3 regions of the Jeotgalibaca sp. PTS2502 genome follow, and region 1 is predicted to be linked to each of the others. Evidence: predicted binding sites of a transcription regulator. Region 1 holds the regulator's gene; each other region holds the start of a gene.
The links. Region 1 encodes LexA, which represses DNA repair genes until DNA is damaged. Its sites were predicted from a motif close to CNAACANNTGTTNG; they were not measured.
Positions count from the first base shown of each region.

Region 2: a site for LexA is predicted at 2,678-2,691, ahead of BW721_RS00405 (Y-family DNA polymerase). Genes of this name have one in related genera too.
Region 3: a site for LexA is predicted at 2,239-2,252, ahead of BW721_RS11945 (glycoside hydrolase domain-containing protein). Genes of this name have one in related genera too.

Region 1 covers NZ_CP019433.1:601,572-605,865, forward strand. Annotated here, with positions in the region: gene recJ (single-stranded-DNA-specific exonuclease RecJ) at 1-1,639, shown strand, start outside; gene BW721_RS03055 (adenine phosphoribosyltransferase) at 1,658-2,170, shown strand; gene lexA (transcriptional repressor LexA) at 2,261-2,884, opposite strand; gene BW721_RS03065 (YneF family protein) at 3,054-3,287, shown strand; gene BW721_RS03070 (ABC transporter ATP-binding protein) at 3,368-4,294, shown strand, end outside.
Region 2 covers NZ_CP019433.1:83,304-87,597, forward strand. Annotated here, with positions in the region: gene BW721_RS00395 (heavy metal translocating P-type ATPase) at 1-589, shown strand, start outside; gene BW721_RS11710 (hypothetical protein) at 884-1,060, opposite strand; gene BW721_RS00400 (hypothetical protein) at 1,077-1,331, opposite strand; gene BW721_RS00405 (Y-family DNA polymerase) at 1,354-2,649, opposite strand; gene BW721_RS00410 (IS1182 family transposase) at 3,194-4,294, shown strand, end outside.
Region 3 covers NZ_CP019433.1:1,516,640-1,520,933, forward strand. Annotated here, with positions in the region: gene BW721_RS07400 (hypothetical protein) at 1-302, shown strand, start outside; gene BW721_RS07405 (YcxB family protein) at 608-1,117, shown strand; gene BW721_RS07410 (hypothetical protein) at 1,216-1,848, opposite strand; gene BW721_RS11945 (glycoside hydrolase domain-containing protein) at 2,032-2,169, opposite strand; gene BW721_RS07420 (ArsR/SmtB family transcription factor) at 2,644-3,006, shown strand; gene BW721_RS07425 (CadD family cadmium resistance transporter) at 3,023-3,634, shown strand; gene BW721_RS07430 (cation diffusion facilitator family transporter) at 3,764-4,294, opposite strand, start outside.

The DNA of each region.
Region 1 (4,294 bases):
TGCAGACTTAGTTAGTTTAACGGATGAGAACAGGTGGCTTGTAAAAAAAGGATTGGAAATTTTAAAACAAAGCGAACGTATCGGCTTATTGATGTTATTAGAAAAAGCGGGAACTTCTCTAGAAGGTGTTGATGAGGAAACCATTGGCTTCACCATTGGTCCTCGCTTAAATGCACTCGGTCGTTTAGGAGATGCTTCTCCTGGCGTCGAATTATTGACTTCCTTTGATGAAGAACGCCTGGAAGAAGTGGTCGAAGAAATTCAACAAACAAATTCGAAAAGACAAGCCATTGTCAGTGAGATTGTTGAATCAGCGACAGCTAAACTAGAACAACTCTCGTCTCTGCCAAATATCATCGTTTTAAGTGATCCGAATTGGCACGAAGGTGTGTTAGGTATTGTCGCGAGTCGCTTAGTTGAAGAAACAGGTCGACCAACGATTTTGCTTGCTGAGAATTCAGAAACAGGGCTGGCTAAAGGGTCAGGTCGAAGTATAGATGCTGTCCATCTGTATCAAGCATTGTCCGCTTGCTCAGATTGTATTCTGAAATTTGGTGGCCATAAGATGGCAGCAGGCTTGAGTGTTAGTGTTGATCAAGTTAATCAACTAAGTTACGAGCTGAATAATGTCACATCAGTCTATGCTGAACAGATTAAGCAAGGTGCGACAATCGAGGTTGATGAGTACTTAGATGTTGATGAAGTTACTTTGGATTTTCTAAATGAGATTGATCAGTTGAAACCTTTTGGAACAGATAATCCTAAACCAATCTTTGCCTTTAAGGATGTCCCTGCACAAAATATTAAACAAATAGGAGCAGATCAAAAGCATCTTAAATTTTCTTTATACTCCGAAAAACAAACACTTGATGTTATTGGTTTTAACAAAGGGCATTTAGCTTCCTTTATGCCTGAAATGGAAACCATATCCGTAATAGGCGAATTGGGGATTAATACTTGGCGAGATTTATCGAAACCACAATTACAGTTAAAAGATTTGACCATTGAGCATGTTCAGTATTTTGATAAGCGAACATCTCAAGTCCAAGACGAGTCTCTTAACATTGAGAATAGTGTTTATCTGTTTTTTAACCGTGCCTTTTTTGATAAAACAGCTGATCACTTGCCAAATAGCAGTGTCTCAGTTTTATTGGAAAGTAGAGATGATATCCCACCATTTGAAGATGAATTAACAAATCTGATTATTATTGATTGCCCAAGTAGTCTAGACTATTTGACTTACTTCTTGGAAAGACATAAATTTAATAACTATTATATTTATGCCTATCCGATTCAAAGTATAACGGCTGAAGGAATCCCTAATCAAAAGGTGTTTGCTCATGCTTACCGTTATTTTAGAACCCACCAAAATATGGATGTTCGAAGCAAGTTAACTGACTTGGCCCAATACTTAAAAATTGATAAGAATTTGTTGATTTTTATCATATCCGTGTTTTTAGAAGCAAAATTTGTTACAATTGATAACGGTATAATGAATCCAAATCCGCAACCTGAAAAAGTCAATTTGGAAGAAACCAATACTTATAAACAAAGAATAAATAAAATGAATGCTGAGAAACTATTTATTTACCAGCCATTCCAAGAATTGATTCAGTGGATTAAAGCTTGTGATAAGTAGTTATAGGAGGAAATTTTGATGGATTTTAAAAAGTATATTGCTGATGTGAAAGATTTTCCAGAAGAAGGAATTATTTTTAGAGATATTTCACCATTAATGCAAGACGGCGATGCTTATGCGTCTGCAATTGCTAAAATTGTAGAGTATGCAAAAGATAAAGGTGTCGACAAGGTTGTTGGGCCTGAAGCAAGAGGATTTATGGTAGGTTGTCCGGTTGCAGTAGGATTAAATTGTGGTTTCGCAATGGCCCGTAAAAAAGGTAAATTGCCTCGTGAAACAGTAGAAGTCGCTTACGGTTTAGAATATGGTGAAGCTGTTCTTCAATTACACAAAGATGCTGTTTTACCTGGTGAAAAAGTATTAATCTGTGATGATTTACTTGCAACTGGCGGAACAACATTAGCAACTGTTGAATTAATTGAAAAATTAGGTGGCGAAGTTGTTGGTTTAGCATTCTTAATAGAATTATTGGATCTAAAAGGAAGAGAAAAAATCTCTGGCTACGACATTTTTAACCTAATGGAATACTAAAATCAAAAAGGAGATTGAGCATTTGCCTAATCTCTTTTTAAATTTGACAATAAAACAGCCAGAGAGTATGCTACTTTCTGGCTGTTGCTATTAACTGATATGAGTTCTGTATAAGCCGACAACTTTACCTAATATTTGTACATAGTCCAAAATAATCGGTTCAAGTTCATCATTTTCTGGCTGCAATCGGTAATGATCTGTTTCTTTATAGAATCGTTTACAGGTTGCTTCCTCGTCCTCTGTAATAGCAATCACAATATCGCCATTTTCAGCAGAAGCTTGTTTTCGAACAATAACCGCATCGTTATTGTAGATTCCTGCATTAATCATACTGTTTCCTCGGATGGTTAGCATAAATAAGTCATCCGAACTATTTTTTAAGTTCGGTGGAATAGGGAAGAAGTCTGTTGCTTCCTCAACCGCCAAGATTGGCTCACCAGCCGTGACCACGCCTAGTAGCGGCATTTGATCGCTCTTGATTCCTAATTGTTGTAAACCTAATTCAGTGACCTCAATAGCTCTTGGTTTAGTCGGGTCTCGATAGATATATCCTGCTTTTTCTAATCGAGCCAAATGGCCATGAACGGTTGAGGTAGATGATAGGTTTACGGCATTACCAATTTCTCTTACCGTTGGTGGATAACCTTTTTGCTGAACTTCCGTATAGATGAAGTGCAAAACATTCATTTGTCTTGAGTCTCTACCTTTAGTCATCGGACCATCATCTCCCATATTTTTATAGTGTTATTTTATCACATCTAAACAAAAGAATCAAACAGATGTTCGGGTTTTAAAAAAAATGAATAATTGCGCTTTTCTATTTCCTTTTTGGCGAATATCTTGTAATATATTTAAATGAGGACTTTTGGAAGGAGGATACAAATTGAGTACAAGTGCATGGATTTTTATTGTTATTTTAGGGGTACTTTTAGGAGCTGTAGGGGGCTTCTTTTTGGCACGTCGTTATATGATGAATTATTTTGCTGAAAACCCACCTATTTCAGAAGATATGTTACGCAACATGATGATGCAAATGGGTCAAAAACCATCAGAACGCAAAGTGAAACAAATTATGGCTTCTATGAAAGGTCAAAACAAGAAAGCTAAAAAGAAATAATTGAATGAAATAATGAAAAATGTGGATGCTTGTTTGGGTCCACTTTTTTGTTTTGTATGAACTTAGAAGGAGGGAAACCCGTGCAAATCTTTAAAAAATTAAAGTGGTTCTTCAAGCAAGAATGGCGTTCTTACACAGTGGGGGTCTTTTTCTTAATTGTTGTAGCTTTGATACAAGTTGTTTCACCCCGAATAGTCGGAAATATTATTGATGATATTAATGAGCAATTGTTAACACCTAGAAGTTTAATGATTCAAGCAGGGATTATCCTATTATGTGGTATTAGTCAATATATTTTTCGCTACATTTGGCGCATGGAAATTTGGGGAACGTCTGCTAAACTTGAAAAAATACTTCGAATACGCTTATTTAATCATTTTACGAAGATGGATGCCGAATTTTTTCAAAAATATCGTACAGGAGATTTAATGGCTCATGCTACTAATGATTTGAATGCCATTCGTATGGTTGCAGGTGCAGGAATTCTGACCCTAGCTGACTCGATCTCATCGGGTGGAATTACATTTTTAACAATGTTGCTAACTGTAAACTGGAAATTAACATTAATCGCCATGATACCAGTGCCAGCTTTAACACTTGTTTCAAGAATGTTAGGGAAGAAAATTCATCGAACCTTTAGGAAAGCCCAAGCATCCTTTTCAGCCTTGAATGATAAGACACAAGAAAGTGTTACGGGAGTAAAGGTGATTAAAACTTTTGGCGAGGAAAAGGAAGATATTGCTGATTTTGAATCGAAGACTCGTGACGTTGTTTTAAAAAACAAAGAGGTTTATGCGATTGATTCGATGTTCAGACCGGTTGTTATTTTTGTTATGGGTATTTCATATGCCTTATCTTTGATTTTTGGGGCTTACTTTATTCAAAATGGCGAAATGACTATTGGTAACCTCGTAACATTCTTCAGCTACATTGCTCTAATGAGGTGGCCAATGCTTGCTGTTGGTCGATTATTGAATGTTTTAGAGCGAGGTAGCGCTAGTTACAGC
Region 2 (4,294 bases), 520 kb from region 1:
TGAAGTCGTCGGTTACTTCTCACTCCGGGATCGAATTCGTCCGCAGTCAGCGAGTACGGTTGCGGATTTCCAAAAAGAGGGCATCAAGGTTTATCTTTTAACGGGAGATAACGAAAAGGTTGCGGCACAGGTTGCAAAGGAAGTAAAGGTAGATGACTATATTTCTTCCATGTTACCGGAAGATAAAATAGATTTTGTCTTAAAAAGCCAAGGAAAAGAAGACGTTGTTGGGATGATTGGCGATGGGATCAATGATGCGCCCGCGCTAGCGAATGCAGATATCGGAATTGCGATGGGAAGTGGCTCGTCAGTCGCAATGGAATCCTCTGATGTCGTTGTAGTGAAGAATGATTTGTCTAAATTGTTTTATAGCTATCAGCTAAGCAAGAAATTAAATAAAATCATTATTCAAAATGTCATTTTCTCCATCGCTGTTATTGTCAGCTTGATTACTTTAAATATGTTCGGCGTTCTGGGACTTCCTTTAGCAGTACTATTCCATGAGGGCTCCACAATCCTCGTCATCTTAAACGGCTTGCGGTTGTTAGGGTCCGAAAAAACAAAAGCGGAATTAAGTGGTGCTTGTTAGACTGCATCATGATATTAGCTGAAAGGGTGAGCGGATATCTCCAGCTTTTAAATTTGTATCTGTAGGGAATGAAGCTTTCCCTTGGCGAAAGCCTAAATCGTCAAAAAAGCTGATAATTTCTGAACAGAAATTATCAGCTTTATCTATTTTAAATACATGCTAAAAATCGTTTATTCAAACTTGATTGTCATCAATTATTAAAAACTTTGATTTGTCAATTTAAGTTAGACGGATCGAAGTCTTCTATATTGCAGAAAATACTTAAAACATGCTCAAATGATGGTTTCAAATACTCTATAGACAGTAACTGCAAAAATATAAGTACTTGCGCTTCAAGTCGAACCAGTTAATGTCTTCAACGGCGGCATCGATAGGCGCACGAGCAAGATCTTGAAAAAACTCATTATAACGATTCTCGTATCGTTCAGTAGGCAAATCTTTATAATCAATCAACTCATCTAAAGTTATCATATGTAGCATCCTTTCTTTACTTGCATATTCGCTTCATAGATTCTATTTCTAACATGATTCTAGTTTTCCCTAGCACCGAATATTTTTTCACGACAAATTGTTTTCTACTATTATATTCTCCAAATACAACAATGCGCATTCCTTCCTCAATATCTGCCATGAAGCTAAGGCTGTTTTTAGCTATTAAGCAGTTGGTATCATCTAATCTAAAATATACGAGAGGGTAGTCTAGCATTTTAATTTTCGTTACAACACCATTCAGCATACCCATGATTATACACTCCATTCGTATTCTACTTTATACCATCCATTCCCCCGGCGTGGCCACCGACTAAACTACTTCGGTCAATGGCTGTTGCACCTTCCAAAAGGCTGCTAGCGTGAACCAATGCTCTAAATCCGTATTTGTCTCTAATTTTGTCAACCAAGTAATCCAAACGTTCGTTAGCGATTTGTTGGTCAGGATCTTCAAATAAATCCAGTTGAATATCGCTCGTATAAGAAAGTTTTGAATAGGAAATACCGATATTTCGGACAGCTTGTCCTTCATAATGCTTATCGAACAGCAACAAGCAATACTGTACCAGTTTCTTTGAGTTAGAAGTGATGGGAATCTTCATTTGCCTTGAAAATCCACGCTGTTCTTCATATCTCGAATAACCTACATAGAGGCTTACGCAGCCGGTCTTGGAGTGATGCTTACGAATCCGCGCTGCTACTTGCTCTGCAATCTCACGGATAACAATTTTAATCTCGTGAGTATACACGTAATCTCGAGGTAGCACTTGGGAGTTACCATAACTCTTTTCTAATGGTTTGTATCTCACACGAATATCACTACGATCAATCCCCCAAGCATTGGCATAGAGTTGCTGCCCAATAACTCCGAGCGATTGTTTGAGTTTATAGTAATCGTAATGCGCTAAGTCATACACCGAACGAATGCCCATGGCGTTTAAAGTCTGTTCTGTTCGGCTTCCGATTCCCCACATATCAGTAAGTTCTTTAATTTTCCAAACGGTATTGGGTACATCCTCGTATCGCCATTCTGCTACAAAATTCTTATTATGCTTCGCTTCATTATCCAAAGCTAGTTTAGCAAGCAGCAAGTTATCTCCTATACCAATCGTCACATATAAACCTGTTCTGCGATAAACATGCCACTGAATCATTCTGGCCAAGTCAAAAGCTGATTCCTTTTTAAATAGTTTTAGACTGGATCGAACAGATAAAAAAGATTCATCGATACTGTAAATATGCAGGTCCTCATCGCTCACGTATTTTCGGTAGATATTGTTGATTTCAGTATTCTTCTCGATATAATAATTCATTCGTGGCGGTACGATAATTAAATCAGGGTGGGGCGGTATTTCATACTTACGTGAGACGTTACTAATTCCCAATACTTTTTTTGCCATAGGAGAAGCTGCTAAAACTAAACCTCCAGCATTTACCGCATTACTCATGACGACTAACATTGCTTTCAAAGGATCCAATCCACGCTCTATGCATTCAACAGAAGCATAAAAAGATTTTACATCTATACAAAGAATATCTTCACTTCTTTCCAATGAATAATCGAAAGACATTTCAATCACTCCTTTACAAACATTGTAGCGAACGTGTGTTTGTTTTGTAAAGGGGAACAAAATATAAAAATGATAAAATCTCTCACTTAATCGAAAGTCAGAAATATTGTGACGTTGTGAAGATATTGAGAACCTAAGTTCCAGATACATTTAGACCAGTTAATCGATAAAAATCAAGTTCCTTGCTACATAGCGAAAGTTCGTTCAAATTTAAACCAAATAAGAATGAGATTGTTCTTCTCAGGTATGATGGCTACAAACTCAATCATGGGTGGTATTCTTCAATTGATCGATATGGTAATTATCGGAGCAATCTGGTATCCATTCTTGAAAGTACAAGACATCGCTAACCTAAAATTAGCAGCAGAAGAAGCTTAATTTTTATAATAGAAGAAGGGACTGGGAAAAAACTCAGTCCCTGAATAAAGAAAATCCCCAACTCTTTCTAAATTGAAGGAGTTGGGGATTTTATTGTTTTAAAAGACATAGTGAGCCAAATACCTTATAATTTAAGTACGACCAAAAACCAAAGGAGTGACTCACCATGTATCAAAATTATAACACAATGGAGACGGCCTTAGCACTACAATTGGATTTTACAATCCCGAGTGATCACGAAGCACGCCTCATCAGCCGTTTCGTCGATTCGATTCCTTCGGAATTTCTCCTGGAAGAGACGTCTCATACAGGTCGCCCTGCCTTTCATCCCGCGATGCTTTTGAAGATGTGCTTATTTGCCTATAGCCGCACCACATTTTCCGGACGCAAAATGGAACGCATGAATGAAGAATCGATTCCCATGAAGTGGTTGACAGGCGACACTTCTGTTAGCTACAAGACAATCAACAATTTCCGTTCAAGCGAGCATGCATCAAAGCTTATTAAGTATGCCTTCATTCTTTTCACAACACTCTTGAGTGACAACGGCTTGATTCACGAAGATGCGTTATATATCGACGGTACGAAGATACAAGCCGATGCAAATATTTATAGTTTTACTTGGAAGAAAGCAATCGAACGCTATGAAGCAAAACTCAATGATAACGTTTCGAAATTGTATGATGAACTCGTCCAAGCAAAAGTAAACCTCGCTTTATCGGAAGAGACATTGAAAACAGCAGAAGGTATTAAAGAAATAATCGGTTCTCTCGACAAGGAACTTGTGGCCGTCGAAGCTGCGATTACAGAAGAAAAAGTGGTTCCTAAAGGTGGTTCGGAACAGAAGCGACGTCGTCGCATCCTCAAAAAATACCGGAATAAATGTAAAAAAGATTTCTTACCGCGTAAGCAACGCTATGAAGAAGCAAACGCCACATTTGAAGACCGAAACAGTTTCTCTAAAACAGATACGGACGCAACGTTCATGTGCATGAAAGAAGATCCGATGAAGAACCGTGAGTTGAAACCGGGCTATAATCTTCAGGTCGCATCGAGCAATCAGTTTGTCATCGCCTATGATATTTTTTCAAATCCGACGGATACACGCACGTTTATCCCTTTTTTGGAATCCATTCAAACGTTGGATTTATTCACGTATATCGCTGCAGATGCCGGTTATGGCAGCGAAGAAAATTACGAGGCGGTTCTGGATACCTTTGGTAAGGTTCCGCTCATCCCATACGGCATGTATCATAAAGAAAACACT
Region 3 (4,294 bases), 920 kb from region 1:
AAACTACTTATAACCATTTTTTTGAAAAGAAAATCTTATTAGTCAGTGACTCTCCCGATAATACTTACCATATAGAAGTATCAACAGAAGGGTATTCAAGTGAAATCATTATTAAAGAAACCGCAACTTCTTCAGAGCATAGTGCCGTTATCATAACTGATCAGCTCACATATGTGAATCCAGAAGATATCAAAATCAAATGGCTCAATGACAAGTTAGCTGAGATCATTGTGATGGGTCGAGATGATACTCAAAATTTTTTTTATTTCAATGGTTATTCAGAGACCGAAAAGATACAATGAAAAACAATACATTACTAAGCAATAAGCTAGTCTACTTCAAATATATTTATTTCAAAAAAATTTGAATCTAAACTATACTAAGATTAGTTAAGTAGAAATCTTTTTGAGACTTCTCCCTTCTAATTTTAGTATATTTTTATTGATGCTTTTTCTTCTAACCAAGATAAATTGGAATAGAGAAGACTTTTTAGGAAAGTGAGAAAAAGTATATAAAAAGGTAATCGTTGGATAAGGAGGTAATTTAGTATAAAATTATTATGGTTTAGGAGTAGTAGAATCCGTTAAATGAAAAGTGAGGTTTTTGTATGATTGAAGGAGAACCCTTATTGAGATTCAAGGGGCAGCTGCAACTGGAGCATTTAAAGAAACTTAATCTGTACCGGTACCACATGAGAAGAAAAGGATCTGCTCTTTTCTTTCTAATCTTTTTCTCCTTGTTCTTTTTATATATGCATTATGTTATGGAATTTTCTGTTCTGGCTACGATACTCATTATGCTGGGCGGCATAGTTATTGGGGTGATTGTGGGCTTCTCTCTTTTGAATCGTGCGCTCACAAAAGAATATGTCCGCGATCCGGCAGCTCACAGTGAATTTATCTATACCGTTACGGAATCGGGAATAGAAATGGAATCCGATCGTATCCGTCACTTTCTGGGATGGGAGGAATTCAGCGCCGTGTTCGAGTATGCCGACATGTTTATCCTAACTGTAACCCCTATAAAAGTGAACGCTATTCCGAAAACCTTCTTCAATTCCACGGAAGAAGTAGAGGAATTCAGAAGAATAACTAATAGAAAAATCCCTAAAAAATAGTCGATTCGAGCAAAAGAAAGGTCTCTTTTAGGATGGAATGATATTCCATCCTAAAGGAGACCTGTTTTTAATTAGGTTGAGGCAATTCTGTCAAAGCCTTAATTTGCAAAGGCGGCTAATATAGTACTGAACGCCGATGCCCCACTAGCAAGGTATGCTGCCGCTGTAGTAAGTAGAGGTGCGAGATATATCCAGCTGGCAACTACAAGCCCTGCAAAGGCCAAAGCTCCTACCACCACTGCTACATCCTTAGCCCCTTCTGAGAACCGGTCTGATACAGTGGAAATACCATCAGTGACGTCCACAGGTATTGGATTTGGATAATCAGGTGGGAAATTAGAATTCTTAAGATACACATTGAAAAGGATTGCGGCTGAGGTCTTGATACCAGAACCTAGTTCGATATCAGCTACTATGATTCTATAGGTGTACTTGATTTCTCCTGATTGGACGCTCACCGAGGTCTCGATGATCCCATTACCCATATTAGAAGCCAGCGTATTGGTGATCCCCTTACTGTCCAGAGTAATTTGACTGGATAAGCCAAAGGTGTTCTCTATGGTTGTTTCGATTGCTCCAAAGGGTTCCCCATTGCTGACATGAACAATATTGCCTAATCCCTCATCGTCTCCTATAGTAATGTCTTTAGAAGCGCTAAAGGTTACTTTAAGCAGAGAAGAATTAAATAGTTCTCTCTCCTCCCCATCCAGTTCAATCCTCTCAGATACCATCTCGAACAAAGGAATACCTTCTGTTACTCTCGCTAAAGCTTCTTTGATTAACTGCTCAGCAGAGTCCGAAGTTACAAATCTTACAACGGATTTAATTGGAGGATATAAACCCGAGTGTATGACTTTATCAATGGCCCAATAGTCACTTATTCCGAATTCATCAAATTGATCAAAGTTCCAGTTTTACGGCATTTTAAAGCCCAGATTACCGCTGAAGCCGGAAGACATGTTGGATACATAGCTAGTGACGGCAGACCCAGCAGAAGTAACTTGGGAACAAACATTGCGGGTGCCGTAAACGCCTACACGATAATTGGTCAAGGCCTCGCTTACCCCTTTAAAGTAGGGAATAATGTATTCTGAGATTTCCCAATCCTGTACTCAACAATACGAACGCAAGTTCTATAGAGCACGTATAAATTGACGTTTCAAAAAAATAATAGTTTTTAATTGTTCCACCTCTTCCCTTTTTTAAGTAATTAACAAGTTAAAATTATAGTTTAACCTGCTCCCTTGTTCCATCAAATACAATAGAGTTATAATAACTAACGTAGAAATCAATAACTTAAAATATATTATAAATCTGCCATTGAACAATTTACAGAAGGATTTGTTTGTTATTTCTAAATGAAAGACAATATAGAGAAAATATACATGGGTGTTGACAAATTTCATAAAAATAATAAATACATGAAATTGCTTATAATAGTGTATTGGAATTAAGGTAGATTGACAAAAGAGTGATCAAATAGGTATACTTCATTCAAATAATCGTTTGAATGTGAGGTGAGATGAATGAAAAACGTTTGCCAAGTGACTGTCGTACATAAAGAAAAAGTAAATGGAATAAAAAATAAATTGGATCAAAAAGATTTTTCAAACTTACTTGTGTTAGGGAAATGTTTCAGCGATTTTTCTAGAATTAAAATTTTCTATGCTTTAGAAACCTATAAGGAAATGTGCGTCTGTGATTTAGCAGAAATACTTACTGCTAGTGTCGCTACAACGTCACACCATTTACGTTTTTTAAAAAAACATGGAATGGCAAAATCACGTCAAGATGGAAAAGTAGTTTATTACTCTTTAGCGAATGAAGACATCCTTTCCGCTATTCGTGTTTTTTTAAAGTTATCAGAAAATCTATCTATGAAATCTTAGTTTGGAGGAAGTTATTTTGTTACAAAGTATTTTTTCAGCTATCGCTGTTTACATTTCTACGAGCATTGATTATTTGTTTATCTTGCTCATTATCTTTTCTCAAAGTCACACACAAAAAGGTATTCGACACATTTTTTGGGGTCAATATCTTGGAACAGGCATTTTGGTAGCTGTAAGTTTGTTTGCTGCTTATGTGCTGAATTTTATTCCGCAAGATTGGATCATTGGACTTCTTGGATTAATTCCAATTTATTTAGGTATCCGTGTCGCTGTGATAGGCGAAGAGGAGGAAGAAGAAGAGGAAGTCGTTGAAAAACTAGAATCTAGAGGAACCAGTCGGTTATTCTGGACTGTCGCCTTAATAACCATTGCGTCAGGTGGAGACAATTTAGGGATTTATATTCCCTACTTTACTTCGTTAGCTTTTTCAGAAATTTTAATTGCCTTAGTAGTATTCGTTATCTCGATTGCGATTCTTTGCTTTATCAGTTATAAGTTGGCAAAAATTTCCTTTGTTTCCGAAACGTTAGAAAAGTATGAACGAATCATTGTTCCAATCGTGTTTATTGGATTAGGAATCTTTATCTTGGTAGAGAACGGGACGATACAAACGCTACTAGGTTTTTAAAAATCATAATCACGAAAGATAAAAAGAGAGGCAGCGATTTGTTTAGTCGCTGCCTTTTTTGCTTTTCAAATAATGAGGTATTTTTAGTGTAGGACTATCCTAAGTGTTGTGGGAGTATCCTTTCTCAAGTTATTCTTTACTTGTTGTTATTTCTATTGTGATATGATTTTTCACACTGGATTCATGTGCGATTTCTGCAATTACTTCTTTTATTTCCCTAGCCTTGTCTATGTCTGAAGGGTCTATAAGAACCGTGACGATAAGGGCGTTTTCTTCCCCGTCCAGTGACCAAATGTGAAAATGTGAGAGGTCTTTTATAGCAGGAACATTTTTAATGGAATTCGCCAAGCTCTTTACGTTTACATTTTCAGGCGAACCATTCAATAAAATTTTCATTGTGGTGAAAAATTCAGGAATGGTTTTGTAGAGGATATAGAGTGCAATCAAAATCGATAAGATAGGATCCAGACGATATGCCTCGGTAAAGTTCATTAGAATACTCACAATCAAGACTCCAATCCACCCTAATACGTCTTCCAGCATATGGAGGTTCAACATACCCTCATTTTTGGATGTGCCTTTGCTTAAAATCCAAGCAGCATATCCATTCAATGCAATAGCTACGAGAGAAAGCCAGAACATGCCACTATAATTTACGGG